DNA from 3 places in the Neobacillus oceani genome. Region 3 is predicted to be linked to each of the others. Evidence: predicted binding sites of a transcription regulator. Region 3 holds the regulator's gene; each other region holds the start of a gene.
The links. Region 3 encodes LexA, which represses DNA repair genes until DNA is damaged. Its sites were predicted from a motif close to CGAACATATGTTCG; they were not measured.
Positions count from the first base shown of each region.

Region 1: a site for LexA is predicted at 4,644-4,657, ahead of V1499_RS02985 (malate synthase). Genes of this name have one in related genera too.
Region 2: a site for LexA is predicted at 4,344-4,357, ahead of uvrB (excinuclease ABC subunit UvrB). Genes of this name have one in related genera too.

Region 1 covers NZ_CP143543.1:599,906-609,955, forward strand. The annotation lists gene pdaA (delta-lactam-biosynthetic de-N-acetylase) at 1-388, shown strand, start outside; gene V1499_RS02965 (hypothetical protein) at 511-1,107, shown strand; gene V1499_RS02970 (uridine kinase) at 1,339-1,926, shown strand; gene V1499_RS02975 (DNA-3-methyladenine glycosylase family protein) at 2,067-2,930, shown strand; gene rlmD (23S rRNA (uracil(1939)-C(5))-methyltransferase RlmD) at 2,978-4,357, shown strand; gene V1499_RS02985 (malate synthase) at 4,743-5,597, shown strand; gene helD (RNA polymerase recycling motor HelD) at 5,687-8,023, opposite strand; gene V1499_RS02995 (DUF4256 domain-containing protein) at 8,472-9,038, shown strand; gene V1499_RS03000 (DUF1456 family protein) at 9,316-9,849, shown strand; gene V1499_RS03005 (VOC family protein) at 10,048-10,050, shown strand, end outside.
Region 2 covers NZ_CP143543.1:4,088,666-4,098,715, reverse strand. The annotation lists gene V1499_RS20785 (spore germination protein) at 1-644, shown strand, start outside; gene V1499_RS20780 (SGNH/GDSL hydrolase family protein) at 785-1,873, opposite strand; gene V1499_RS20775 (YqjF family protein) at 2,094-2,900, opposite strand; gene V1499_RS20770 (STAS domain-containing protein) at 3,069-3,914, shown strand; gene V1499_RS20765 (CsbA family protein) at 3,946-4,179, shown strand; gene uvrB (excinuclease ABC subunit UvrB) at 4,634-6,613, shown strand; gene uvrA (excinuclease ABC subunit UvrA) at 6,621-9,503, shown strand; gene V1499_RS20750 (ABC transporter permease subunit) at 9,901-10,050, shown strand, end outside.
Region 3 covers NZ_CP143543.1:1,966,792-1,976,841, reverse strand. The annotation lists gene V1499_RS09800 (recombinase family protein) at 1-636, opposite strand, end outside; gene V1499_RS09795 (LysM peptidoglycan-binding domain-containing protein) at 639-968, opposite strand; gene lexA (transcriptional repressor LexA) at 1,125-1,745, shown strand; gene V1499_RS09785 (hypothetical protein) at 1,792-2,019, opposite strand; gene glnA (type I glutamate--ammonia ligase) at 2,938-4,272, opposite strand; gene V1499_RS09775 (MerR family transcriptional regulator) at 4,302-4,703, opposite strand; gene V1499_RS09770 (aminotransferase class I/II-fold pyridoxal phosphate-dependent enzyme) at 5,208-6,470, opposite strand; gene hflX (GTPase HflX) at 6,544-7,803, opposite strand; gene V1499_RS09760 (hypothetical protein) at 7,982-8,296, opposite strand; gene V1499_RS09755 (glutaredoxin family protein) at 8,421-8,654, opposite strand; gene spoVK (stage V sporulation protein K) at 8,880-9,827, opposite strand; gene hfq (RNA chaperone Hfq) at 10,040-10,050, opposite strand, start outside.

The DNA of each region.
Region 1 (10,050 bases), 1.4 Mb from region 3:
TACAAGGATACCTGACGCACAAATCAAAGAAGAGCTTGAGCGGGTCCGGGCAGCCTATCAAGAGCTGACTGGGAAAAAGAAAATGGCCTATGTCCGGCCGCCTCGCGGAACGTTCAGTGACAGATCCATGGCTGTAAGCAAGGAAGCCGGTTATACACACGTATTCTGGTCACTCGCATTTGTCGACTGGAATGTGAACCAGCAAAGAGGCTGGCAATATTCGTATGACAACATCATGCGGCAAATCCACCCGGGAGCCGTCATCCTGCTCCATTCTGTTTCTAAGGACAATGCCGACGCCCTTGAAAAAGTGATCGTCGACCTAAAGGCAAAAGGCTACAAATTCAAAAGCCTCGACCATTTGGCAAAACAGCAAAAAGCAAAGTAGTCGAAAGAACTGCAGCGATGCAGTTCTTTTTTGATTCCTGTCGGTTTGTTGTTAACCAAATGGTATAATTGGTAATATAAACCTATCTTAAGCTGCTTAGCAAAAACTAATGGAGGTAACGAATGAGAGAGGTAATGCTAAAAACCGAGAAAAGTCCGATGCTGACGGTTGTTTGGGCGATTATTTTATTTGTTTGCAGTTCTTTTATGCCCTTTATTATTGTTTCTATGATTCACAGCTATCTGTTCAAAAGTCCCCAGCAGTGGTTATTTATTGCGCCTGGCCAAGGTTATGTAACTTTCATGGCGGGAATGTTTTGGGTTTCGATTGTCATGTTTCTATATGTCTTCATTCAATACAAATACCATGTAAAATTTATGAAGTGGATTGTGTTAGCGCTTTTCTCTATTAGTATCCCCATGTTTATGTTCGGGTCTGAACACTACTACTTTTTTGACGAAAATGGCCTTCATTACAATGGCCTAAGTACGTTTAATCAAACAACGACTTATGATTGGGCAAGTATGAAAGAAGTAAAACAAGTATATGCCAATAGGCCAACGAACAACGCCAGGTATTTGGATAACTATGTATTTATCATGTCGGACAACAGGCAAATTGTTATTCCTTATGACTCTGAACTTAGAAGAAACGAAAAACGAATTTTGGTGAAACTGGAGAGAAGCCAAGTCAAAGTTATAGATAATTATTATGAATGAGAAGGATGAAAATACCGGCACAGCGAATGAGAAAAAAGTATGGAATTATGGGGAAGTTGGACTACGGCCCAAAAGGGGTTAGAGGTTCTGATAGCTCAAGGCCTTCAAATATGTCATTACCCAAACCTGGAATTTGGCGTTTGGAACCTTTCCGTTGGGAATAAAACCATTGGGTCTATCGGTGTGGATGTGAAGGGAAATAATTTGGTGGAGAAGGGGGCGGCTATCGAAATGCAAATAGAGACGTTTGAACAATTAGTTAGGGCGATTGATACACTTCCGAGAAAACAAAAAACCTTGATTATCGGGGTTGATGGATGCGGGGGCTCAGGGAAAAGCACTTTGGCCAGAAAACTGAAGGAAGCAAGGAAAGATGCCACTATTGTCCATATGGACGATTTTTATTTTCCATCGAGCCAAATCATAAAAGGACTGCCACAGGATAAGCCGGTTGGCGCGGATTTTGACTGGCAAAGGGTATTAAATCAGGTGCTGCTGCCGTTGAGCAAGGATCAAGAAGGTAACTATCAGCGTTACGATTGGAACAGTGATCAGCTTGCTGAATGGCATTGTGTTCCCATTGGCGGAATTGTCATTATCGAAGGAATATCATCGACCCGGCATGAGCTGGCGGATTACTACGATTTCACGATCTTCGTGGAATGCCCGTACGATATCAGGCTGCAAAGAGGACTTGAACGGGATGGAGAAGGGGCCAGGGACATGTGGGTAAACAACTGGATGGTTGCGGAACAGATGTATATAGAAGCGCATAAACCGCACGAGCGGGCCAACTTGGTGATAGATGGGACGAAGTAGCTTTTTCGCCTAAATAAATGATTGGATGCTGGTCAAACATATTACACTTGACCAGCATCTTTTTTAGTTGTTCACAGTGTTTTAGGCCATCCCAGGAAATCATGCTATAATCAGGGAAAATGGACAAAGGGGAAACGAATGTGTGGCAGGAATCAATTCAAATAGAAGGCCCGTATAATTTTGACAGGGTCCTTGACCGGTTATCGATGGACCCGCTCAATGCCCTCAACCTTGAAAAAAGGACAATCACGGTACCAATCAAACTTGGCGGCGAAGCTTACACTGCAATCGTCACCGCAACTGGCACGACCGATCAGCCAAGCTTCATCATTGAGGCGGAAAACGGCGATAAAGAGCTTATTATCAAGCGTATCGCAGAGGTTTTCCAATGGGAAGTGCCGTTAAAGGATATTCACGAGTATTTTGGTAAAACTGACCTCAACGAAATTTTTGAGGAGCATATTGGCACCCCCCTGATTCTCGACTTTGACCCGTTCGGCTGTCTGCTGAAATGCATCATCCATCAACAGCTGAATATGGCATTCGCCATAAAGTTGACTGAACGTTTTGTGAAAAAATTCGGCTACGAAAAAGACGGTGCCTGGTTCTATCCGGATCCCGAAACCGTTTCCGCGCTGACAGTCGAAGAACTTAGGGAACTCCAATTCAGCGGCCGGAAAGCCGAATATTGCATCGACATTGGCAAGGCTGTCGCCGAGGGCGGTCTGGATATAGAGGCATTGAAGCATGAGGAAGAGCAGGTTATTTTTGACAAGCTTATCAAAATACGCGGCATCGGCGCATGGACAATCCAGAATTTCCTGCTATTCGGGCTCGGCCGCCAAAACCTGTTTCCAATGGCAGACATCGGCATCCAAAACGCACTGAAAAAACTATACCAGCTTGAACGCAAACCAACCCTAGAAGAAATGGAACGCTACAAAACCGGCTGGGAACCATATCTAAGCTACGCATCTCTCTACCTTTGGAGAAGCATTGAGTAAAGTACGCGCTTCTTTTTAAAGAGGGATAGTAAACGGAGTTGACCATCATGAAAAAAGATCAGGCAATTAAAATAGAACCAAAGCAAACCTTCCCGTTAACAATTAAAAGGCTCGGCATCAATGGGGAAGGCGTCGGCTATTTCAAAAGGCAGGTGGTCTTTGTCCCCGGCGCGCTTCCTGGTGAGGAAGTCGTTGTTGAAGCAACCAAAATCAATCCGAAGTTCGCTGAAGCCCGGATCAAAAAAATCCGTAAAAAATCGCCTTACCGGGTGGCTCCGCCATGTCCTGTTTTTGAACAGTGCGGAGGCTGCCAGCTCCAGCATCTCAAGTATGAACGGCAGCTTGTCGAAAAGCGCGACATCGTCCTGCAGTCACTCGAACGCCATACAAAGCTGAACTTAAATGAAATCGACGTCCGCCCGATGATTGGCATGGAAGACCCTTGGGCGTACAGGAACAAAAGCAGCTTCCAGGTTGGCGTTGAAAAAGGTAAGGTTCTCGCTGGATTATACGGACTTAACTCACATAAGCTCATTAACATCGAGCAATGCGCCGTCCAGCATTCCGCTACGACTGATGCAACATTAAAGGTACGTCAAATTCTCCAGGATCTACACATTCCAATTTATAATGAGAAATCCCGGAAAGGAATCGTCAGGACGATCGTCACCCGTGTCGGCATCCAGTCCGAGGAACTCCAGGTAGTCCTGATTACAACGCAAAAAGACATTCCTAAAAAGGAACTATTAATAGAAGAAATTAAAAAAAGACTGCCCGGTGTTAAATCAATTGTTCAAAACATTAACGGAGAACGGACTTCCCTCATTTTTGGAAAAGAAACCGCTACCTTGGCCGGAAGTGATTTCATCCAGGAAACACTAGGCGATTTGCAATTTGAGCTTTCCGCCAGGACGTTCTTCCAATTGAATCCCGTCCAGACAGTAAAGTTGTACGATGAGGTAAAAAAGGCGTCCGAGCTCAGCGGTGTGGAAAAAGTCGTCGACGCGTACTGCGGAGTTGGAACGATCGGCCTTTGGGTCGCTCGCCAGGCAGGAGAAATCAGGGGAATGGACATCATCCCAGAATCGATTGAAGACGCAAAGAAAAACGCCGCCCGCCATGGCATTAAGCATGCAAATTATGTAACGGGCAAGGCGGAAGAATGGCTGCCGAAATGGACGAAAGAAGGCTGGTGGCCCGACGTTGTCATCGTCGACCCGCCGCGGACAGGCCTCGACGGCAAGCTGCTTGATACACTGTTAAAGGTAAAACCAAAAAAGATTGTATATGTGTCCTGCAACCCATCAACACTCGCGAGGGATATCCAGACATTAAGCAAGGAATTCAAAGTTGAGTACATTCAACCGGTCGACATGTTCCCGCAGACGGCGCATGTGGAGTGCGTCTCGCAGATGATATTAAGATAGTAAATGAGGCAAGAGCTATACACTCTTGCCTCTTATTTATTTTAGGATTGGTAAACTGAGAATGGATAATTGATGAAGTTATTTCAAAAGTGTAAATAGAATAAAATTTTCATTTTACCTTACAACAAAACATGTTGTCAACAATAAATTTGTGTTATTTTCGAATAAATGTTACAATAGTCTTACAATTGTTTTTTAATCGTATTCTGAATTCAGCTGTACTTTTTGCAGATAGAATTATGGATACGGTTTTTTTAATATCTTTTTTTAAAACGAAGAAAAAAATCAAACAATTGTGTGAGCTTTAAAGGAATTTAGGTGAATAAAATTATCAATTTACTAACTAGTAGTAGTCGAGTTTTTATTTACAAGGAGGACTAGAATATTGAATCTAATCAATAAGAAAGTTACACACAAGCGGTTTGGCATGGGTAGTATAGTGAAACATAATGATTCACGTATTGTCATAAATTTCGCATCGGAAAATAAAAACTTTGTTTTCCCCGATGTATTTGAAAAGCACCTAAAACTGCATGATAAAGTTGCAGCTAATTCACTTGAAAAAGTTATACAAAAAATGGAAGTCGAACGAAAAGAGGAAGAATGGAAGAAGGAAGAGGAAAAAAAGCTACAACAAAAAAAACTGGAGCTTCGCTGGGAACATGAAAAACTTATGAAAAATCATAAACTTCATCCTGAATCACAAATGGTTTTTTGGTGTGACACAGAAGAACAGAATAATTCTTTTTCAGAGTGGAAGGTTTTTTCAGGCGTATTAAAAAGTGGTAAAAACCAGGGGGAGCCAAACAAACCCATTCGCTTGCATCAAAATAGCGCTGTCCTGTTAACAACAAGAGATTCTAGTCTGCCTGAACAAGACAGGCGTATCTTAGGTGTCTATATGGTGAATGAAAACTTTATCGGTAAGCTTTGTGAAGATGGATTTATTCCCGCTCATTCAACATACAGACTCCAACTTACTGAAAAAGAGTCGGAACAGATGCTTTTCTGGAACTATTACGTAAATGAGAAATTGCCCCACAGAATGACATGGAATACCGGTAAATACCGTTATTTTGATAATTTGTGGATGGCTCAAATTTTGCTTGATATCGTTTCACTGAAAAGTGACCCGAAGGAACGAGAACTGGCACAACAATTTTTTGAACATTTTTGCAAAATGAATCAGATAACCGAGCAAGAGTTGCCAAAGCCTAATGGCGCTTTATTGCGTGTTTAGCCGTTAGCCATAATTAATACGTAACGAAATATATTTTAAAAGAAGGCAACTTACCCAAATAAACTGGGAGTTGCCTTCTCTAATTTTATTCATGTTCTGATATAACCTTCCCGTAAAGCGCCTTTCAAAAATGAGCTGGGTTCACCCACACTATATAGCTGCAAAGAATGCATTGCCCTAGTGCAAATGGTGTAGAAAATTCTCCGTAGGCTCTCATCACCATATGTTTGCTGCGATGCATCATAAATGATGACGGCATCAAATTCGATTCCTTTTGATAAATAGGATGGGATGACCACTACTCCTTGTTCGTATTCAATTGAATTGCTTTTCAGGAGTTTAATATCATCGATGCCAGCCAAAGCTTCAAAGGCACTTGCACTTTCCGCGGAAGATTTGCATATGATTGCTATGCTGTTAATCCCGAATCCTCGTAGTTCAGCTACCTTGGTGGCAATGCAGCGGTGCAGCTCGGCGTGGTTCGCCAATTGAGTCAAGGCAGGCCGCTCACCGTCACGTTCAAAAGGGATAATCCGGTCGCCGCCAGGGATGAGTCTGCGTGTAAATTCGATAATGGGTTTTGTGGATCGGTAGCTCCGTGCCAAGTTGATCACTTCTGTTTCTTCGGGTCCGTAAAGATTGGTAAGCATGTGGAAGTCAACCGTTTCACTGGCATGGGCGAATATAGCCTGATTAAAGTCGCCAAGAACAGTCATCTTTGCCGAAGGGAACAATCGCTTCAAAAACTCGAATTGAAATGGTGAATAATCCTGTGCCTCGTCAATGACTATATGTTTGATCGAGCTGTTCGTCTGAAAACCTTGGATTAGCTCTTTTAAAAGTAAATACGGAGTAGCGTCTTCATAGTATAATTTACCGTCTTCCAGCGCTTCCAGTGTCAATCGGCAAATATCCTCCCACTCTGGGGGTGCTTCCCCCTCCAGCCACAGTTTGATCTGAGAGGGGTCGGTAAATAGTTGTTTGTACATCCCCTTGATGTCAATGAAACGAAAAGCCCGAATTCGATTTCGAATCAGCTTTAATTTCCTGCTTACGATCAATCGGGCAAGCCCTTCGTACTCCATTTCATAATTGATAACCGCTTCGCCTTTAAACCCTCGTTTTTTCGCTAAGTAGGTGTAAGCCTTATGGTACTCCTCGTTGCTTAGCAACTCAATTTCCTCTTGGACCCATGGCTTAGACCGTTCGAACTTTTCGGCTTCATCTATTTTCTTCATCAGCCAATCCTTCAACTTTTCAAGCCGGTTATGGAATCGAAGTGAGGTGTCGCTGCTATAAAACCTTTCTGCGATTTGTTGAGATGTAACAATCGGCTTTCCTCTGAAGGTAAATCCTTTGAATAACATTCCGGTTTGCCCTAGCGACTCCCGATATGATTTGATTGCCTCAAAAAAGCGGATGGATGCCTTGAAACGGATGCCAGCAATCCTTTGCCTGTATGAAGGGGAATTTACCGAAGTTAAAACATATTCCAGTTGCTCGTAAGGATTTTCAATTTGAAAATCTTTTCCAAGCCGATGGATTAAATATTCCTGGAATGTTACCTGCTGCATATTCTCTTCCCCAAGTTCCGGCAACACATTGGATACGTAACTATTGAACATCGAATTAGGTGAAAAAAGAATAATTTGATCGGCATTCATTCGATCCCGGTATTTGTAGAGCAAATAGGCAATCCGCTGCATGGCGGCCGATGTCTTTCCGCTGCCGGCTGCACCGTGTACAATGAGCAGCCGCCCGCGATCATGGCGGATGATCCTGTTTTGCTCCTGTTGAATGGTAGCGACGATATTGTGCATATATTTGCCAGTACCTTTGCCAAGCACCTTCTGTAAAATTTCATCTCCGATGGTCAGACTCGTATCAAACATGGATTGAAGCTCGCCGCCCCGGATAAGATATTGCCATTTTTTCTCCAATACACCATTGATAATTCCTCCGGGCGTGGCATACTTAGCGGGACCTGGCTGGTAGTCGTAGTAAACACTAGAGACAGGTGCCCTCCAGTCGTAGACAAGGAAATTTTCACCACTATTATCCGTCAGTGTGGAGATTCCAATGTAGATCTGCTCCTGAGTTGATGTGCCGTCTTCGATGAAATCAATTCTGCCAAAGTAGGGGATTTCCTCCATACGGCGCAGCGCGGATAATCTCCTCGATGCATGTCTGTGGGTGCTTTGGCTAACGGCGAGGGCTTGGGCTTCTTGCCGTAAGCCGATAATCGTTTCAAGGTAATCATCAAAGGTATCCGTATTCACCTTGATTTCGTCCCAAAAGTGTTTGCGGATGTGAATGACTTCATTTCGATGCTGGGTAGTTTCTCCCTCCAACCTGCTGATTTGCAATTTAATCGTATTCATTACACTGTCCACTCGTTTTTGCTCCCGTTGAAATTCCGAATTCACAGCAAACACTCCTTTTAAAAAAAATAGTGGTTAGGGGTTGACTCTTGATGGGGTTAGGGTGTATAATTATAATAGGGGTAAATAGGCACATAAACTAATATCAAGTGGCTATCTATATAAATTTACCACGCTTTTTTGCTTTTATCAATGGATCGGACAACTTTCTTTGGTTGTCTTTTTAAAATTGAACATACATTCTTTTAATCGCCAAGCAAGAAACCCTTCATGTTATCAGTTATGAAGGGTTTCTTTTTTGTAAATTGGTAACCACCAACGATCCATGTGTTAAAATCATCTTACACAGATTAAAGCAGGAAAGATGATTAGTGGTAAAAATAATGAAATTCGGACAATAATGAAATAATGAACCAGATTGGTTCGTGTGTTTTTACCCAGAGGATGAAGCAATAGTAACAAAACGCAAATATAGTAAACGAGGTGCTTTTATATGGAGAATAAAAAAAGAATATTGTCCTCAGAACAAAGTGAACAATTGCTTGGGACATTGAAAGCCCGTTTTGAAAAAAACATGGATCGCCATAAAGGTCTTGATTGGGCCAAAGTACAGGAAAAGTTGGAAATGCATCCTGAAAAGCTGTGGTCGTTAAATGAGATGGAAATTACCGGTGGTGAACCGGATGTTGTTGGTTATAATGAAAAGGCGGGCGAATACATATTTTATGATTGTTCGGCGGAAAGTCCAAAAGGCCGCAGAAGTGTTTGCTACGACCGTGAAGCGCTCGAGTCAAGGAAGCAGCATAAACCACAAACAAGCGCATTGGATATGGCTGCTGAAATTGGAATTGAGATTCTAACAGAAGAACAATACCGAGAGCTGCAGGAACTTGGAAATTTTGATACGAAAACATCGAGCTGGGTGAAAACACCTGCGAATATTAGAAAACTTGGCGGGGCAATCTTTTGTGATCGCCGCTACGACACTGTCTTTGTTTACCATAATGGAGCGGAATCCTATTATGCCGCAAGAGGTTTCCGTGGATTATTAAGGGTTTAAATTTGTGTGACACGCTGCCAGGTGTAGGAGCCGAGGTACCTATATCCAATCTTTTTAATAATAAAGAAAAAATATCTACCCTTTGTTAGAATTTTCTATAGCCATCACGATCCAGAAGAACATCCGCGATACGCAGAGGGTTAGGGAAAGAGATTGATTCTTATTTTAAAAATACAATGGTATTCGAATGCATGCATTCGGATACCATTTGTCTTTTTGAGAATAGTCGCTGAAGTAGAATTCTGAAGGCTAGTTGAGTAATAATAGAAGAAACAGGATGGACACAGGAGGTTTTTCGTTGGAAAACAATGATATTTTAATCAGAGTCCGGTATGCCCTGGATATTAAAGATAATGACATGGTGAAAATCTTTAATCTGGGTGGCCATGAAGTCTCAAGGGATGAAGTGAAAATGATGCTTACGAAAACGAAGGACAGCTACGAGGATGAAGCTGTTCATGAGGAAGACGACAGTATAAAAATCAATAACAGCAAGCTGGAGTCGTTTTTTAACGGGCTGATCATTTTTAAGAGAGGGCCACAAGAACAAAGGCCTGGACAGCCTGACCAAACCCAGGCAGCGTTAAAGAGCAATGAACCTGTAAACAATATGCTTTTAAAGAAACTGAAAATCGCCCTGGCATTAACGAGCGAAGACATAATTGATATTTTGACAATGGCCGGCGTTACAATCACAAAAGGAGAACTTGGTGCGTTATTGCGGAAAAAAGGCCATAAAAATTATAAGGAATGCGGGGACAAATACGCCCGGAATTTTTTAAAAGGATTGGCTATTAAGTATAGGGGCTAGCTTTCAAAGACGAAAAGTGTCTGTAACACCTGACTTTAATACTCAGGGGGACAGGCACTTTTTGTTTTTTGTGTGAAGACATTAATTAATTATTCTAAATATTGTTTTTATTAACTTCGCATCGGGTTATAATTGTTGATAGCAACTTGAAAAGCAGTTTATGGCAGGAAAAATATTTTAAAAAGAGGGTGTTCAGTGATG
Region 2 (10,050 bases), 2.1 Mb from region 3:
TCCAACATGCAGAGGAATACCGGAATAAGCCGCTTGTAGGAGCCTATTTACGGATTGTACGGTTTTTTGCCGTATGGGCGTCCCTATTTTTGCTGCCGCTTTGGTACTTGCTCACGATTGACCCGAGCCTCGTGCCGAAAAGCATGAAATTTATCGGGCCCAATGATCCCGGTAAAATTCCTTTGTTCCTTCAGTTTTTAATAATTGAAATTGGAATCGACATGCTGCGGATGGCTGCGATCCATACACCGACATCGCTTGCGACGGCTCTTGGCCTTGTCGCCGCATTGATGATCGGGCAGGTCGCCGTTGAAGTCGGCCTTTTGACGAATGAGGTCATCCTGTATTTGGCGCTCGCCGCGATTGGCACATTTGCAACCCCCAGCTATGAACTAAGCCTTGCCAACCGGCTTGTTAGGCTGTTTTTACTGATCGTAACGGCCTTGTTCCATACATTCGGGCTTGTCGTCGGATTCACCCTCGTCATCATTTATTTGGCGCGCATGAAAAGCTTCGGCGTTCCGTATCTATGGCCGTTTATCCCTTTTGATATTAAGGCATTGCGGGACGTGCTGTTTAGGTCGCCTATTCCGCTTAAAGACAAGCGGCCGAGAGTACTGGAGCCAAAAGATCCGGACAGATAGATAGACCGGACTTCACGGTATCGGGGAGATGTTTATTAGTGAAGCGCAGCAGTTTCGTATAGGAATAGTTTGGAGTACATTGTTCTGCTAAAACAAGGCCAATTCTGCGCCCCAAAAACGGCGCCGGCATGGCCTTGTTATCATTTGCCCAGAACAGCTGAAATTGATTTTGCGTATTCTTCGGCGAGATACTTCTGCCCTTCAGTGCTCGGGTGGAGCCGGTCGGATGCCATATACTTATCAAAATTGCCTTCATTCATCTTGCCTGTCAAATCGATGTACGTACAGTTTGGCACTTTGGAACAGGCTATTTTTATGTCCTCGTTGTATAGTTTGAGCTCTTCATCCGAGTAGGAAGGAGTGGCCATGATGGAGCTTGCAAAAACCTTTGTATCCGGAAGGGCATCATGGATCGCTTTGATAAATTCCATATATTTTTCCTGATATTGCTCGTGGGTCATTTTTCCCTGATAGATTGTAGAGATGGAGTTGAACCCGTAAATGGACAGGACATAATCCGGTTTCAGATCAATTACATCAGTCTTGACCCTTCCCAGCGCACTGTTGTTGTCGGCAGGAGGGGAAGAAATATCAATGTCGGTTCTGCCAATACCCTGGTTGATGCTCTCTACCCCCATTATGTCGCCAATTACAGAAGCCATCGATTCCATCCCTATATTTTGGGTACCAGTCCCGTCCGCATGACTATGTCCGATAACAATAAGCCTTTTTCTTTTTTCCTCCGGCTTCCTTACTTTTGCCCCCTCGCTTACGAAAAGGCCGTCTATCTCGCTTTGGTTGGAAAAGCCAATTTCAATCTGGTGCCATCCCTTTTTATTTTTGTAAATCGGGATGTCCACAGGCTTACCATCCACGTCTAGTTTTTGTGTTACAACCTGTTTTCCATCAACGAAAATAAAGACCGTTCCTCCAATGCCCCGTTGCTTCAATGTGGCGAAGCTGCTGTCCGTCTCAATCCTTGCCCGCCTTCCATAATGCCGGCCGTTCTTGCCGTCAAGCCAGCCCTGCATCACTTTATCCCCATTCGGTTTTAAAACCTCTTTCCATTGGCCGTTCGCGTAAAGCCATTCCGGCGCGGTCGGTTCAATGAATCTTTTTTCAGTAGTAATGGCGTCTTTCTGGCAGCCGGCTAATAACGAAAGAAATAAAACAACGATAAGAATTTTGGAACGAGTGAACAGGTATCGGTTTTCAGTATCAGCCCTCATCTCTCACTTCCTTACATTATTTAGGATATTAATAATGTAATAGGAATAGGATGAACTTGTAAATATAGGCCGTTCGTCAAATTTTGCGAGAGTTGATCGAAGAACAAGTTGAAATAATAGAATTGGCTCCGGAGGGGAAGGGTCAATTAACAGGGGAGGACCACACATGTTGCTGTCCCCAATAAAGCTCTTTCGGACATGCTCGAACTGTAAAACAAAGTCAATCCTCCACAAACGGGAACATTAGCACCTTTTTCGAATCGCAGTACTGAAGCAGCGGCTCTCCCGGAAGTGGCACCGGGCTCATCGTATTGATGGAAACCACTGCCTCGGCTGCTGAAACATCCCACGGCTGGTGATGGATATCACCGCGCAGCACCTTGCCATCCCGGGTCGTAAACAGGCAATACCGCTCAATCAGCCAGTGTTCAAGCGTCCCCGCCATGCACAATCCAGGCCCCGAAACCGGACGATACGAACAATTGAACTGGCCGAACCCATCCTCGCCCGTAATCCGCCTGTTCGAAAACCGAAAACCTTTTCTTTTGTAAAAATTGGCCGCCGCGCTTGTGCTATTTACCGGCAAACTCACTGCTTCCGCGCCTTGGTTCTCCTCCGGACTTACCTCGTCAAACGACATCTCCGCATTTTTATACGGAAGCGCAAGCAGTCCGTTTGCCGCGAACACCGCCGGGGCGAGGTTCGCATCCAACGAAAAGAACCAGATGCCCTGCCTCCCGTTCCGTTTTACATACGTCCTCACATTCAACTCCAAATACTCATTCAACATCGGGATTTCCGGCAGAGCCCTGAAGCGCTGGTGCTTGACCTGGAATGGCGATATCGATATCCACGCCTGCCCTTCCCACGTATCAAGCTCCAACTCTTCCGGTACGTGCTCCCTGACCATGGCGGCATCTACAGGCCAATGCAAAAAAAGTAGATTTTCCCACGTCTGGGTCATAAGCCATGGCGCATCCGGAAGGGGATAGGGCCGATGAGCCGTCTCCCTGAGTAACTCGTCCATATTCGCGAACCACCTTTCATTCAGCACTTCCTATCCTTTACCCTTACCCAATTTTTCATTTAGCCACCCCATACATCCGCCGAAGTTGAAAAAACAGGCACCCTATATGCAAATAAATGCTATTTCGGGTATGATAGAATAAAAATTACAACAAATGCGGGGGAAAAAATGAAAGATTTAGAACAAGCACTCTATTACCATCTACTTTCCCGTTCGGCCGATATGACGGAGGAGTGGCTTAGCCGGAGGACCGAAAAAGTCGGTTCGCCTTATTCACTTGAAGCATCCCAAGAACTTGTCAACAAACTCCGCGAACAAAACAAGCTTTTTATTGAACGGATCATAAAAGTCTTTATTGAGGAAGAAGAGGGATTCAAAAAGGGAATTCTCGACTGGACCCGTATGGTATCGGAGGACAGGGTAAATTCAGGGGTACCGCTTCACTCTGTGATTAAACAATTCGGGATTTTCCGGAGTGTCATCATTCTTTTTATCGAAAATTTCGCGCGTGATTACGAGAAAGAACTCTCATTCGAAGACATTTTCCGTTGGACAAAGCAAATCAATTTTGCCTTTGACAAAGTCATTGATTTGTTTTCCAAACATTACTACGAAGTCCATAGCAAGCTGATTTCGGAAAAGGAAAAGATGATTTACGAGCTAAGTTCACCGGTCATACCGGTAACAAAAGGCACGGGCGTATTACCACTTATCGGTGAAATCGACATTGACCGTGCCGCCGACATCCTGGAATCCGTCCTGAACCAAAGCGCAGCGATGCGCATCAACAAGCTCGTTATTGACATGTCGGGCGTACCCGAAATGGACTCGGCAGTCGCATGTGAGTTATCAAAATTATTCAAGGGATTGAACCTGATTGGCATCCGCGCGATCCTTTCCGGTATCAGGCCAGAGGTCGCCAAGGCTGCTATCACCCTGGGAATTAACTTCGATAACACCGAATTCGAACAGGACCTCGCCGCTGCATTGACAAAGCTCAACTGGCAAGAGTAGCGCACGAACCAAATCAAAAGGGGGGTAAAAGGTGATTCAATATCTATCGGCATTCTTCCTGCCCGGTCTGTGCGTCTTGCTGTTTGCTAGGGTCACCTACAACCGGGTCATCGCACTCGCCCTGACAGTCGGCCTCATCGCGGCATCCGTCTACAAAGGCTACACAAACAGCTGGGGACTCATCATCGTCGACGCTTTCTCGCTCACCGTGGGCTTCTGGGCCGCCTCGTACCTAAAGCCGAAACCAACCGCAAACAAAACCTGACCACCCGCCCGCCAAACGCCGGCGGGATTTTTATTTCCGGGGCTGTTTTCGAAAAATTGGTCCCCGCACCATGTAATCCGTGGGGTTCAAGTAAGCATACCCAAACACGTTGTCAGTTTATCAGAAAAACATCCTGAATGTAGCAGGAAAACCAAAAATTAAATCGAATATTTGTTCGTATAAAGTTGGTTTGCGCCCTCCCCTTTGTGGTAGAATGTTTTTATAAGATTTTTAGCAATGCCGGAATTGTGAATTTCGGCATCCTTTCAGTTTGCCCGCAAGATGGCCCTATTTGGAGCCAGCCGGTTTGAATGGGGCGCCATGGCGGGCATACTGTTTACTATATGAATTGGCGGCGAAGGGCCTGCCAATGTGCCATCCCATTCAATAAGAAAATCACACAACCTTGTTTACTGATAGATGCCTTATTTTTAAGTATTGGAGGTTCGGTAACGTGAAGAACCAGTTTGAGTTAGTGTCCAAATACAAGCCGGAGGGGGACCAGCCCGAAGCCATTAAGAAATTGGTCGACGGCATTTACAAAAAGAAGCGCGTCCAGACGCTCCTCGGCGCAACGGGTACAGGTAAGACGTTTACCGTTTCCAATGTCATTAAAGAGGTAAACAAACCTACCCTTGTAATCGCCCACAATAAAACGCTCGCCGGCCAGCTGTACAGTGAGTTCAAGGAATTTTTCCCGAACAACGCCGTCGAGTATTTTGTTAGCTACTATGATTACTATCAGCCGGAGGCATATGTGCCCCAGACCGATACATTCATCGAAAAAGACGCGAGCATCAATGATGAAATTGATAAGCTGCGCCACTCGGCGACATCCGCCCTATTCGAGCGCCGCGACGTCATCATCATTGCGTCTGTTTCGTGCATTTACGGTTTGGGTTCGCCGGAAGAATACAAGGAAATGGTGCTCAGCCTGCGGGAAGGGATGGAAATTGAACGGAACAAGCTGCTCCATAAGCTCGTCGATATCCAGTACGCCCGGAACGACATCGACTTTAAGCGCGGTACGTTCAGGGTACGGGGCGACGTTGTCGAAATCTTCCCGGTGTCAAAAGACGAGCATTGCATCCGCGTCGAGTTTTTTGGCGACGAGGTCGAACGCATCCGCGAAGTCGATGCCCTGACTGGTGAAATCATTGGCGAGCGGAACCATGTCGCCATTTTTCCAGCATCCCACTTCGTGACGAGGGAAGCAAAGCTAAGGATAGCAATCGAAAATATTGAAAAAGAACTGGAAGAACGTCTTGAGGAACTCCGCGCAGAGGAAAAGCTGCTTGAAGCACAGCGCCTTGAGCAGCGGACCCGCTATGACCTTGAAATGATGCGGGAAATGGGCTTCTGCTCCGGTATTGAAAACTATTCCCGCCATTTGACGCTGAGGCCGCCTGGGGCAACTCCATATACGCTGCTCGACTATTTTCCGGACGATTTCCTTATTGTCGTTGACGAATCCCATGTTACGCTACCGCAAATCAGGGGTATGTTTAATGGGGACCAGGCTCGGAAGCAGGTTCTCGTTGACCATGGCTTCCGCCTGCCGTCCGCTCTCGATAACCGTCCGCTTAAATTCGAGGAATTCGAGCGGCATATCAACCAGCTGATCGCCGTTTCGGCAACGCCGGGTCCGTATGAAATCGAACATACGCCGGAAATGGTCCAACAGATTATCCGGCCAACGGGGCTATTGGATCCAAATATCGACGTTCGTCCGATTGAAGGCCAGATTGACGACCTGATCGGTGAAATAAATGAACGGGTCAAACGGAACGAACGCGTCCTTGTAACCACTTTGACGAAGAAGATGTCCGAGGATTTGACCGATTATTTGAAGGAAATCGGCATCAAAGTGCAATACTTGCACTCCGAAGTTAAGACGCTAGAACGGATTGAAATTATCCGGGAGCTCCGGCTTGGCAAATATGACGTTCTTGTCGGAATCAACCTGCTCAGGGAAGGGCTCGATATTCCGGAAGTGTCACTTGTCGCGATTCTTGATGCCGACAAGGAAGGCTTCCTCCGCTCAGAGCGGTCGCTGATCCAGACAATCGGCCGCGCAGCGCGGAACGAACGAGGGCACGTCATCATGTATGCGGATAAGATGACCAATTCCATGCAGATCGCCATTGAAGAAACGAAGCGCCGTCGTGCCATCCAGGAAGAATACAACAAAAAGCATGGCATTACGCCGATGACGATACAGAAGGACATACGCGCGGCCATTCGCGCCACCCAGGCCGCCGAGGAAGGCGAAGCGTATTCACCGGCGAAATCGCTCGGCAAGCTGGCCAAAAAGGACCGCGAGCGCGTGATTGCCGATATGGAAAAAGAAATGAAGGAAGCAGCAAAGGCGCTTAACTTTGAACGCGCCGCAGAGCTTCGTGACCTGATACTAGAGCTGAAAGCGGAAGGATGACTGTAACATGGCAATGGATAAACTTGTTGTAAAAGGCGCCAGAGCCCATAACTTAAAAAATATCGATGTCACCATTCCGAGAGATAAGCTTGTCGTTTTGACAGGGCTTTCCGGATCCGGAAAGTCCTCGCTTGCCTTCGACACCATTTATGCGGAAGGGCAGCGCCGCTATGTCGAATCGCTGTCCGCTTATGCCCGCCAGTTCCTTGGGCAGATGGACAAACCGGATGTCGATGCAATCGAGGGCCTTTCGCCGGCGATATCAATCGACCAGAAAACAACGAGCAGGAACCCGCGCTCGACTGTCGGGACGGTCACGGAAATTCACGATTATTTACGGCTTCTTTTCGCCCGTGTTGGGCGCCCTGTGTGCCCGAACCACGGAATAGAAATTTCGTCCCAGACAATTGAGCAGATGGTCGACCGGATTATGGAATACCCTGAACGGACAAGGCTGCAAATTCTCGCCCCGGTTGTTTCGGGCAGGAAAGGGACCCATGTTCAGGTGTTGGAAGACATCAAGAAACAGGGATTCGTCCGCGTCCGTGTTGACGGGGAAATGCTTGATTTAAGCGACGAAATTACGTTGGAAAAAAATAAGAAACACTCGATCGACGTTGTCGTTGACCGTGTCGTTGTAAAAGAAGGAATCGCGGCCAGACTCGCGGACTCACTTCAAACTGCGCTTCAGCTTGGGGATGGGAAGGTTGTCATCGACGTCATTGGCGAAGAGGAACTGCTGTTCAGCGAACACCATGCCTGCCCAATCTGCGGATTCTCCATCGGCGAACTCGAACCGAGGATGTTTTCGTTCAACAGCCCATTCGGCGCCTGTCCTGAATGTGACGGGTTAGGTGCAAAAATGGAGGTCGATCCGGACCTTGTTATCCCGAACAAGGAACTGACCTTGAATCAAAATGCGGTTGCCGCATGGGAATCTGTTTCTTCGCAATATTATCCGCAGCTTCTGAAGGCTGTCAGCGACCATTACGGCATCGATATGGATGTTCCAGTCAAGGACTTGCCAAAAAGCAAGATGGACCGGATTTTGTATGGATCGGAAGGGAAGAAAATCTACTTCCGTTATCGGAATGATTTTGGCCAGGTAAAGGATGGCTATATCGTATTTGAAGGCGTCCTGCGCAATGTCGAGCGGCGCTTCAAGGAAACAAGTTCCGACTGGATCCGCGAACAGATGGAAAAGTACATGGGGCAACAGGCCTGCCCAACCTGCCATGGATACAGGCTGAAGAAAGAAACACTAGCTGTCCTTATTACAGGTAGGCATATTGGAGAAGTAAGCGAGCTTTCTGTCGAGGAAGCAAAGCGATTTTTCCAATCCCTTGACCTGACTGAAAAAGAAAAACAGATTGCAAGACTCATTCTCCAGGAAATCAATGAGCGGCTCGGCTTTTTGGTGAATGTCGGCCTGGATTATCTGAATTTGAGCAGAGCGGCCGGAACGCTTTCCGGCGGTGAAGCCCAGCGGATTAGGCTCGCAACACAAATTGGCTCGCGTCTGACCGGGGTTCTCTATATTCTTGATGAGCCATCAATAGGCCTTCACCAGCGCGATAATGATAAACTAATCAGCACATTGCAGAGCATGCGTGATATCGGAAATACCTTAATCGTTGTTGAGCACGACGAAGATACGATGCTCGCTGCCGATTACTTGGTCGATATCGGTCCGGGTGCCGGGGTTCATGGCGGAGAGATTGTTTCAGCTGGAACGCCCGAGGAAGTGATGAACGATCCGGCGTCATTGACTGGCCAATATTTGGCCGGCAAAAAGTTCATTCCGCTTCCGATCGAACGGCGCAAGCCGGATGGCCGATTTATTGAAATTAAGGGCGCTGCCGAGAACAATCTGAAAAATGTCTCTGTCAAGTTTCCGCTTGGCGTGTTTCAGGCTGTCACCGGCGTTTCCGGTTCGGGAAAAAGTACGCTAGTAAATGAAATTCTTCATAAGTCACTTGCCCAAAAACTTCAAAGGGCCAAAACGAAGCCCGGTGCTCACAAAAGCATCAAGGGCATCGAGCACCTTGAAAAAGTAATCGATATCGACCAGTCGCCAATCGGCCGGACGCCACGTTCCAACCCCGCAACGTACACTGGGGTATTTGATGATATCCGCGATTTATTTGCGAGTACAAATGAAGCGAAGGTGCGCGGCTACAAGAAGGGGCGTTTCTCCTTCAACGTCAAGGGAGGACGCTGTGAGGCCTGCCGCGGCGATGGCATCATTAAAATTGAGATGCACTTTTTGCCGGATGTATATGTGCCATGCGAGGTATGCCACGGGAAACGATACAATCGTGAGACACTCGAAGTGAAATACAAAGGCAAAAATATCTCTGACATCCTTGATATGACCGTCGCTGACGCAGTTGAGTTTTTTGCCAATCATCCAAAAATCAGCCGCAAACTCCAGACGATTGCAGATGTCGGTCTTGGCTATGTGACACTAGGCCAGCCAGCGACAACTCTGTCCGGCGGGGAAGCGCAGCGGGTTAAACTTGCCTCCGAATTGCACAGGCGCTCAAACGGAAAGACGATGTATATACTGGATGAGCCGACTACCGGCCTGCACGTCGATGATATCTCCCGGTTGCTGAGCGTACTGCAGCGCCTCGTGGAAAACGGGGACACGGTCCTTGTCATCGAGCACAACCTTGATGTCATTAAAACGGCCGATTATCTCGTCGACCTTGGTCCTGAAGGCGGCGACAAAGGCGGAACGATTGTGGCAACCGGAACGCCCGAGCAGGTAGCGGAAGTCCCTGAATCGCATACCGGCCGCTATCTGAAGCCAATCCTCGAACGCGACCGCGCAAGGATGCTCAAACAGGTCGAAGGAACAGAAAAGCAAACAGCTAAAGCAAGATAGGAAAACGGGACCGCTCATTTTAAGGGCGGTCCCGTTTTTCGTGTAAGGAGACAAATGTTCTAAACGTATTTTTTAGGGTTCTGATGTGTATGCTCCAAGCGCAAACAGAAAGGGTAATGATAGTCAACAATCCTGAACCTCTTTAATTGCAACCTAGAGCCTGGTGCGACATGAGTCCCGAATAACCGTTTTCCTTCCAATGCGCCAACTGAGTATGAATGTTCTCGGTATACGTAACCTGTAGATTTTGTTACATCTTTCTTCCAAAATTGTTACAATTCTGAAGTTTGTGTAAAATATATGTAATAGTAAAGAAAGAAGGAGCTTACCAAACACAAAATTGCTCCGGAAAAAAGTGTCTGTGTGCTGTTTTCAGCCCAAGGGGGATGTGAGAAAGATGTTAAAGTTTCTACTTAAGCAAGTGGCAATGTGGGTTTTGGTTATGACGCTATTTTTGGCTCTTCTATTTTTACCGAGGGATATCATCTATCAGGAAGGCCGGGCTGGTAAATTTCTTGGGGCGAAATACGAATACTCGCTTGAGAAA
Region 3 (10,050 bases):
CCTATACCGTCGGTGCACCGTCGCTTTGGATACATCGTAACCGAACCCTCTAAGGGTCGCGGCGATTTCCGCAAAGGTGAGGCCATTGTCTTTCAGCCTGATAATTTCATTTACTGGGACTTCGATCCGTTCACGGCCAGGGCTCTCATCCAGGTTTTTCAGGTTTTTCTGGGGCTTATAGCCTTTTTCAATGGCCCTTTTCATTCCACGCTTTATCTTGATATTGTGCAATTTACGCTGATATTCCTCGACCATCGCGACAATATTAAGAATCATCGAGTCGGATTCAGACAGCTGGAGTTCACCGTCATGCGCCACACTGTATAGCTTGATGCCATTTTTTGATAATACATGAAGGATGGCTATTTTGGCATTTCCCCTGCCAAGCCTTGTTTCATCCTGAATAAGAACGGCATCAATTTCCCCATCCTTTATGAGGTTAAGCAGTTCTAGGAGCCCCTCCCTTTCAAGGGAATATCCGCTTGCCTGCTCCCTGTAGACCGCTGCCTTTTCAAACCCGTGCCTTTTCGCAAGAGCAAGAAGTTCCTCCTCCTGCCTTGCAAGGGACGTTTCCTGGGCTTCCTTTTCTGTGCTGACTCGGCAATATATCGCTGCCCGGACGCCCTTGTTCCCCATATTTACTCACCCTTTCCAACACTTGCTAGCTGCTGTCCCTCGCTAATGGTGAGCTTTTTAATAGGGACAATGATTTTGTCCCCTGGATAAATCGTGTCGCTCGCGAGTTCATTGTTTTTCTTTACCCAGTTTATAATATCAGACCGGTCCATCGAATGGCGTTCGGCAAGCTCTTCCGCAACCGCCCAAATGGAATCCCCTTCTTTCACTGTAATGGTCATGTATGTATCTTCAGTTGCAGGTTTGCTAAAGTACGATACCGCTCCTGCACATAGGCTGCTGACAAAAATCAATAGTACGACATAAGAGTTATTTATCAAAAATTTCTTCATTGGACGCACCCCTTAAGAATGTATGTTCGGTTTATTTGATTTGATTATAATCCGAACGTCTGTTTGATGTCAATGAAAAAACTCGAACTTATGTTTGTATCTTTGTACAACCCATGCTATAATTAGGTAACAATACCAGAAGAGGTGTTTCCATTTATGGCTAAAATATCGAAGAGGCAGCAGGAGATCCTTGATTATATTAAAAGTGAAGTAAAAAGAAAGGGTTATCCGCCGTCCGTCCGTGAAATCGGTGAAGCAGTGGGGCTCGCCTCAAGCTCGACCGTACACGGCCACCTGGAACGGCTGGAAATGAAGGGCCTTATTAGAAGGGACCCGACAAAGCCAAGGGCAATTGAAATTCTTGAAGCCGATGAAGCATACATCCCGAAAGTCAGGGTCGTCAATGTTCCAGTCGTTGGGCGTGTTACTGCCGGACAGCCAATCACCGCTGTTGAAAATGTCGAGGAGTATTTCCCCCTTCCGGAAACGATGGTCCCTTCAGACGAGCAGGTTTTCATGCTTGAAATTATGGGGGAAAGTATGATTGAGGCTGGTATCCTTGATGGGGACTATGTCATTGTAAAGCAACAGAAGACAGCAAATAACGGAGATATCGTTGTCGCAATGACAGAAGAGGACGAAGCTACGTGTAAAAGATTTTACAAAGAAAAAGACTATATCCGCCTCCAGCCGGAAAACCCAACCATGGAGCCTATCATCCTTAGGGAAGTATCCATTTTGGGAAAAGTTATCGGCGTATACCGGAGCATCCATTAAAAAACAGGCTATTGCGGATAGCCTGTTTTTCTTTGCTTCTATATATTTATTGTTCCGTCTGGGCTTCTTCCCTTTGCTGTGCCCGCTCGTCATACCAAAGCTTCGCGTGGGTAAGGATTGAGAAAACCAGGAAGAAATTCATTGCCCAAACTCCGATGAATGGGCTTATGCCCCCAAACTCGATTGTTTTATACCCCTTTAAAATCATCACAAGATAGGATTCAATAAAAACCAATACGAACCCAGCCGCACCTGCAACTGCCATTCTGATCATGCTGATACCCCCTCAAAGTTCGGAAATTCAAAAGTTTGTCACTTTGTTTTTACAGCTTTGTGAACATAAACAACATACCAACATTTTTAACCTTGAATCTGTTATTTTAAAAGTACAGAAAAACTTCAACAGCAATCGATTCAAAAACAAGCCATCATAAGATTGCTTAGTCAAACATCGCATTGAACAGCCAGAACACAACGAGATCGAACAGCCTAGACGCATCAGTGGAAACGAATCGCATCGTCATTGACAGGGGTTCCAACTAGATTCATCTATGATTTGCATCCAGATACAGAATGGTCATCTTAGAAACAGCTATGATTTGCATCCAGATACACAGCATCACAGCCTAGAAGCACCTAAGATTGGCACCAAGATACAAAACCTTACAACTTAGAAACATCTACGATTTGCACAAAGATACAGAATGGTCATCTTAGAAATAGCTATGATTCGCATCCAGAAACACAGCATCACAGCCTAGAAACACCTAAGAATTGCACCATGATACAAAACAACACAGCTTAGTAACATCAATGAATGGCAACATGAGACATAATGTGCACCATCGCACCCCAGAGACACCAGGAAAATGCATCTCTGAGACAGCGCAGATAAAGAACTACATCAGATCAGCTGGCACTTGCTTAACTGGCTGCCAGCTGAGCCGGATTACCCGCATTGAAAAATCCTGTATATATTCCAAAGTAGCCGCTAACCCCCTTGGCGGCTATTTTTGTTGTCTCTCTTTTATTATATACCATCCTGGAATATAAAGTCATAAACAAAAGTCACAAAATTGTCATATTTTAATGTTTTTTCACATTTACACGTATCTCAATTCCATACCAAACACAAATCCTATGAAAAAAAGCAGTCCACTTTTACAAAAGTGAACTGCTTTTTTAAATTCTATTAGTACATACTCATATACTGTTCGCGTTCCCAAGGGTGTACCTGGGTTCTAAACATATCCCATTCGATTTCCTTCGCTTCGAGGAAGTGCTCAACGATATGCTCGCCAAGCGCGGACAGGATGACATCGTCTGTTTTCATCATATCAAGCGCTTGTGCAAGTGTAGCCGGCAGGTCGGCAATTCCTTCTTCGATGCGCTCTTCCTTCGACATCACATAAATGTTACGGTCAACTGCTGCTGGCGGTGTCAACTTGTTTTTGATACCGTCTAAGCCAGCCTTCAATAGGACAGCCATAGCCAAATACGGATTGGCTGCAGGGTCGACGCTGCGCACCTCAACACGCGTGCTCATTCCGCGTGAAGCAGGGATACGGATGAGCGGTGACCTGTTTTTCGCGGACCAAGCAACATAGCATGGCGCTTCATAGCCAGGAACCAGACGCTTATAAGAGTTGACAGTCGGGTTTGTGACGGCAGTGAAGTTTGTTGAGTGTTTAAGGATGCCGGCGATGAAATGGTATGCATTCTCACTCAGGTCCAATTTGCTCCCTTTTTCATAAAACACGTTCTCATTACCTTTGAACAGGGACAGGTTGCAGTGCATGCCGGAACCGCTCACGCCGAACAATGGCTTTGGCATGAACGTAGCATGCAAACCATGCTTCCTGGCGATTGTTTTTACAACAAGCTTAAACGTTTGGATATTGTCGCACGCAGTGATGGCATCCGCATATTTAAAGTCGATTTCGTGCTGGCCCGCCGCCGTTTCATGGTGGGAGGCTTCGATTTCAAAGCCCATTTCTTCAAGCTCAAGTACGATATCGCGGCGGCAGTTTTCGCCAAGATCGGTTGGGGCGAGGTCAAAATAGCCTCCGCTGTCATTCAGTTCAAGAGTGGGTTCGCCATTCTGATCAAGCTTGAATAGGAAAAATTCCGGTTCCGGCCCAATGTTGAAGGTTGTAAAGCCAAGCTCTTCCATTTCTTTAAGAATTCGTTTCAAATTATTGCGTGGGTCGCCGCCAAATGGCGTTCCATCCGCGTTATGGATGTCGCAAATGAGGCGCGCAACTTTCCCTTTCTCGGCTGTCCACGGGAAAATGACCCATGTATCAGGATCAGGGAAAAGATACATATCGGATTCCTCAATCCGGACAAAGCCTTCAATGGAGGATCCGTCGAACATCATTTTATTGTCAAGCGCCTTTCCAAGCTGGGAAATTGGGATTTCCACGTTTTTGATTGTCCCGAGAATGTCCGTGAACTGCAGACGGACAAACTTTACGTTCTCCTCTTTTGCCATTTTTTCGATGTCTTCACGTGTGTACCTTGCCAAGTTGTTTCCTCCTTTATAATAGCAACGGATTAATTGAAAAATCGGGACATATCGCCTTGCCTTAAGGTCGAACGGTTGAACCGCCCGGCATGGAGCAATTCATTGCGAAGCAATTTCCTTAATTCAACTTCCGTCAATTCCTTTTTCGGCTTCTTTTCCTTTTCGGATTCGCGCTGCCTTTTCTCCTTGTTGACGAGGAACAACTCCCTGATTCCAGCCATATTGACGCCCTTGTCAATCAGATCCTTAATTTCAAGGAGCCTGTCAATATCATTCAAACTGAACATTCGCCTATTCCCTTCAGTCCGAGCGGGAGAAATCAATTGGTGCTCTTCATAATAGCGGATTTGCCTCGCGGTCAAATCGGTCAGCTGCATCACAATTCCAATCGGAAACAGCGGCATGGAGCGGCGGATCTTGCTTCCCCCCATGATTTCTCCTCCTTATCGTGACTTACAAACTGAATTATATTCCAATGTTAAAAAATCTGTCAATACTATGTTAGGTTTCCTTACATGGGAATTAAAAAATTTTCCCAGGCTGAAAAATCAGGAAACCATTGATGAAACGGCTTTTGCTTTTTCCTATTTTGAGCTGAACATCCTAAAAAAGATTCCTGTTGAAACCGAAATCAGGATGCCGAAAAGGAAAAATAGGCTAATATAGCCGAAGCCTTCACCAAGTGGCGGAACATTCCACATGCTTGCCAGGCCGGCTGCGCCTTTCCGATTGTTTGAGCCACATGCTGAGAAGCCCTTTTTTGCACAACGGCATTTTCAGTCCCTTTAGGCTTATTCCCTATTTTCTCTACTTTAATAGCCAAAATTGAAAAAAGCTTATAGAAATAAATACAGGTGTGGACAAAAAGTACCCATTTATGCAACCGCCTTTATAAAAATATAAAGAAGGCACCTGTTCGAGAGGTGCCTTCTTCTCTATATCAATCCTTCTTCAATCAGCCGGTCAAGTGCCAGGCAGATGGCGATTTTCACATGGGAATACGTAAGCCCTCCCTGCACATAAGCTGCATAAGGCGGCCGCAATGGCCCATCTGCGGTAAGCTCAATACTTGCTCCCTGAATAAATGTGCCCGCAGCCATGATAACATCGTCTTCGTATCCAGGCATGTAGGCGGGATATGGAGTAACGTAAGAATTAACCGGCGACGAAAACTGGATTGCCTGGCAGAACGATACCATCTTTTGGCGGTCATTGAACTCCACCGCCTGGATAAGGTCTGTTCTTGGGGCATCCCATTTAGGAAACGACTTCATCCCGAACCGCTCAAGCATCGCCGCTGTAAAAACAGCCCCTTTCAGCGCCTGGCCCACAACATGTGGTGCCAGGAAAAATCCCTGATACATTTCATGGAGGCTATAAAGCGACGCGCCAGCTTCGGCTCCGATTCCCGGTGAGGTCATTCGGTAGGAACATGCATCTACGTACTCCTGCTTTCCAACGATATAACCGCCCGTTTTTGCAATGCCGCCACCGGGGTTTTTAATCAGGGAACCAGCCATCAGGTCGGCACCCGCGTGGCACGGCTCCTCCAATTCCACGAATTCGCCATAACAGTTATCGACGAAAACAACAACGTCCGGCTTGATTTCCTTTACAAAACGGACCATTTCACCGATTTCCGCAACCGTAAATGACGGCCTTGTCGCATACCCTTTGGAACGCTGGATGCCAATCATTTTCGTATTCGGTTTGATTGCGGCAGAGACAGCGTTCCAATCGATGCCACCTTCTTCTGTAAGCGCCACGCTATTGTACGAAATCCCGAATTCCTTTAGCGACCCATTCCCGGCCCCGCGGATTCCGACGATTTCCTCAAGCGTGTCGTACGGCTTCCCTGTTATGTAGAGTAGCTCGTCGCCCGGCCTTAATATTCCGAACAGGGCGATGGAAATTGCATGGGTGCCTGATATGATTTGCGGACGGACAAGACCTGCTTCCGCTCCGAATACATCCGCATAGATGCTCGCGAGCACGTCCCTTCCTGTATCATCATAGCCATAGCCAGTGCTTGGGGTGAAGTGCGAGTCGCTCACCCTGTGCTTTTGAAAGCTTTGCAGTACCCTGAATTGATTCGTCTCAATTATTTCATCTATTGCCCTGTGGATATTGGCAATTTGTGTTTCCACCTCCCGCGCAGCCTGGCTTAGGCGTTCTCCGTGCTTCAATTGCTTATACATGGTGCTTCTCCAATCTATCATGTAAATTTTTGCAGCTGGACCTTTCCGACGAAGAGTCTTCGTCTTTTCCAGCTTATATTGTGAATTTTTGCAGCTGCCCAGCAACCTGATGGTCCCTTAACGCATAGCCTGTGCAGCGATAAACTTGGTCATTTTCCTGGAAAGAAAGCTCCCTTAGGATCGTTTCGTTTTTCAGCATCGACAAAAGCTTTCCTTCATTCGCCGGAACGAGGACATTGTATGGCTCCATCATTGCGATGGCCGTTTCTTCAATTTTCTTTTTCAACGCGTCGCGGTCTTCTTTGTCAAATGCTGATATAAAGGCAGTCGGTGTATCAGCGGTCGGAACGAAATCAGGATGCTGAATGTCCCGTTTGTTGTAGACCGTCAGCTGCGGGATGTCTTTCACATCAAGCTCCTCAAGCAGCCTGTTAACCGTCTTTTCATGGTGAAAATAATCCGGGTTCGACATGTCGACTACGTGAAGTATTAAATCCGCTTCCCTTACTTCCTCGAGCGTGGACCGGAAAGCCGCGATGAGCGAAGTCGGCAAGTCCTGGATGAATCCCACCGTATCGGTGATCAGGCAAATGAATCCGCTTGGTAAAATTATTTTCCGGGTCATCGGGTCGAGTGTCGCGAAAAGCTGATTTTCCTCGTAGGAGTCCGCTTCTGAAAGCCTGTTGAACAACGTGGATTTCCCAGCATTCGTATAGCCGGCAATCGCGATTTGGAACGCTTTGTTCTTTTTCCTGCGCTCCCGGTACCTGTCTCTGTGCTGGACGATGATGGCAAGCTGCTGCTTGATTTCATCGATCCTTCTTCGGATATGCCTCCGGTCCGATTCAAGCTTTGTTTCCCCGGGACCCCTTGTGCCGATTCCGCCTCCAAGCCGGGAAAGCTCCGTCCCCTGGCCGGCAAGCCTAGGTAGTATGTATTGCAACTGGGCGAGCTCGACCTGCAGCTTGCCTTCTTTCGAGCGGGCCCTTTGCGCGAAAATATCAAGGATTAATTGAGTTCTGTCTATAATTCTGGCATCAAGCTCCGTTCCAAGGTTCCGTTTTTGGCTCGGAGACAATTCGTCATTAAAAATTACAATATCGGCCTCAAGCTGTCCGACGAGCGCCTTCAGCTCTTCTACCTTTCCTTTACCAATATAAGTGGCGGGGTGGATCCGCTCACGCTTTTGGACAACAGAAATCAGTACTTCGCCCTTCGCAGTTTCAGTCAAGGAAACAAGCTCTTCCATTGAATACTGAAAGCGAAGGTCATCGTCTTCGGTCGTCTGGCAGCCGACTAGGATAGCTTTTTCTTTTTCCATCTTTACTTCCATGCGCCACACTTCCTTCACCATAATCTTGTTCCCATCATAACAAAAGTTTGGTGATTTCTCTATGTTGGCCTAGTTTTCGGAATGAATAAATGAGGTTGCGGATAAATGATAAATTCTGGTTTCGGTTGGAGTAGGTGAGGTTTGAGTGACATAATTTTTGGATTTTGGTCCATCAATGTCACTCATTCGGGTTTGAGTGACTTCCTTTTTTGGATATTGGCTGGACAATGTCACTCATTCGGGTTTGAGTGACTTCCTTTTTGGATTTTAGCCCTACAATGTCACTCATTCGGGTTTGAGTGACTTCCTTTTTGGATTTTAGCCCTACAATGTCACTCATTCGGGTTTGAGTGACTTCCTTTTTGGATTTTAGCCCGACAATGTCACTCATTCGGGTTTGAGTGACTTCCTTTTTGGATATTGGCTGGACAATGTCACTCATCTGCGTTTGAGTGACTTCCTTTTCGGATTTTGGCCGAACAATGTCACTCAACCGATTTTAAGGAACATCCTCTCCGGATAATGTCACTAATCCTGCAATCAATTGGCTTCTTATTCAACTTTGTGGATAGGTCCCCTCAGCCCAAAGAAAAAAGAGGCCGCGGCCTCTTTTTCAACTACTCTTTCACGTATTGCATTAATGTTTCTGGATCAAAGCCAAGTACCCAGTGGCCATTGACTTTTGTTTGCGGCACGCCCATCTGCCCTGTTTCGTTCACCAGTTTTTCAGCGGCGGCGCGGTCGTTCTGAACATTCACTTCACTATAGTCCAATCCTTGAGCCTCAAGGAAGTTTTTCATCATTGTGCAGTACGGTCAAGTGTTCGTTGTGTAAACAATAATTTCGTTCATTTCAATTGCCTCCTTATTAATTTCTACCTGTTTAGGTATTATTGTCCAAATTCTCTTTTCGTGCAATGAATCTGCTTTGCCTCGTTCTTTGCAAAAGAGGATACAATATTGTCATTCCCTTATTACACGGATTTAACCATAATGCTTTTTTAACTATTTGCGTTCCTTACCAAATCATTGGAATAATTTTTTTAAAAAACAAAAAAGCCCCGTTTTTGGGGCAAGTTAGCCATCTTCAAAAACAAGGTCATTGCTTCTGAGTGTCATGAGATCATGCCGGTCGTAGCTGTTTTGAATAAGTAGCCTCATCGCCTGGGCGCGGATCGATTTTTCGATGATGTTCCGGATGTATCTGCCATTCGAGAAGCTGTTTGGCGACAGGACCGATTTGATCCAAATGAGATGCTCCCTTAATTTCTTTTCGGCCTCATGGCTGAGCGAATATTCCCTTTCCTTTACCATCCTGTCCGCAATGTCCATTAGCTGATCAATTTTATAATCGGGAAAATCAATCACGAGGGGAAACCGTGAATGGAGGCCGGGGTTCAGCGACAGGAAATAATCCATTTCCCGTGAATAACCGGCAAGGATAAGGATAAATTCATGCTGCTTATCTTCCATATGTTTGACTAGTGTGTCGATCGCTTCTTTTCCGAAATCCTTTTCCCCGCCCCTCCCGAGCGAGTAGGCTTCATCAATGAACAGGATGCCCCCCATCGCCTTTTTGACAAGGTCGCGCGTTTTCTGCGCCGTGTGTCCGATGTACTCACCCACCAAGTCCGCTCGTTCCGCCTCGATCAGATGCCCTTTTGAGAGGACATTCATTTTTAAAAAAAGCTTGCCAATCAGCCTGGCGACGGTCGTCTTCCCAGTTCCGGGATTCCCCTTAAACATCATATGCAGTGCCTGCTTCTTCGCTTTCAGGCCAGCCTCTTCCCTTTTTTTATTAATATATATCCAGGCATAAATTTCTTTAATCGTTTTTTTCATTTCTTCCATTCCGACAAGAGAGCCGAGTTCTTCTTCAATTTCCTTCAATGCCGCGTGCTCTATTTTCTGTACCGCCTTGGGCAGAGAGGGTTCGTGCTCACGCAGAAGTGCCGGATTTCGTTTCTGGGTATTCAGGACAATGCTGATTTGGCCATTGTCTTTCATGCGCATCGGCTGGTCCAAAGCTTTCACCTCTCAGAATCCTTCTCTTTTGCGCGGATTCCGGTTCCCGACCGGAGAATTAATCCTTCATACTATCCTATTCGCCCATGGGGAAAACATTTCTTTTTTGCCAAAAACACCTTTTCGGAGGGGACATTTTGAATTTATCCGCCACTTCAAAACACGAAAAAAGGCCCGGCTCATTAAAACCGGACCTGTTTCATTTTAAATTTTTACTGCCCCT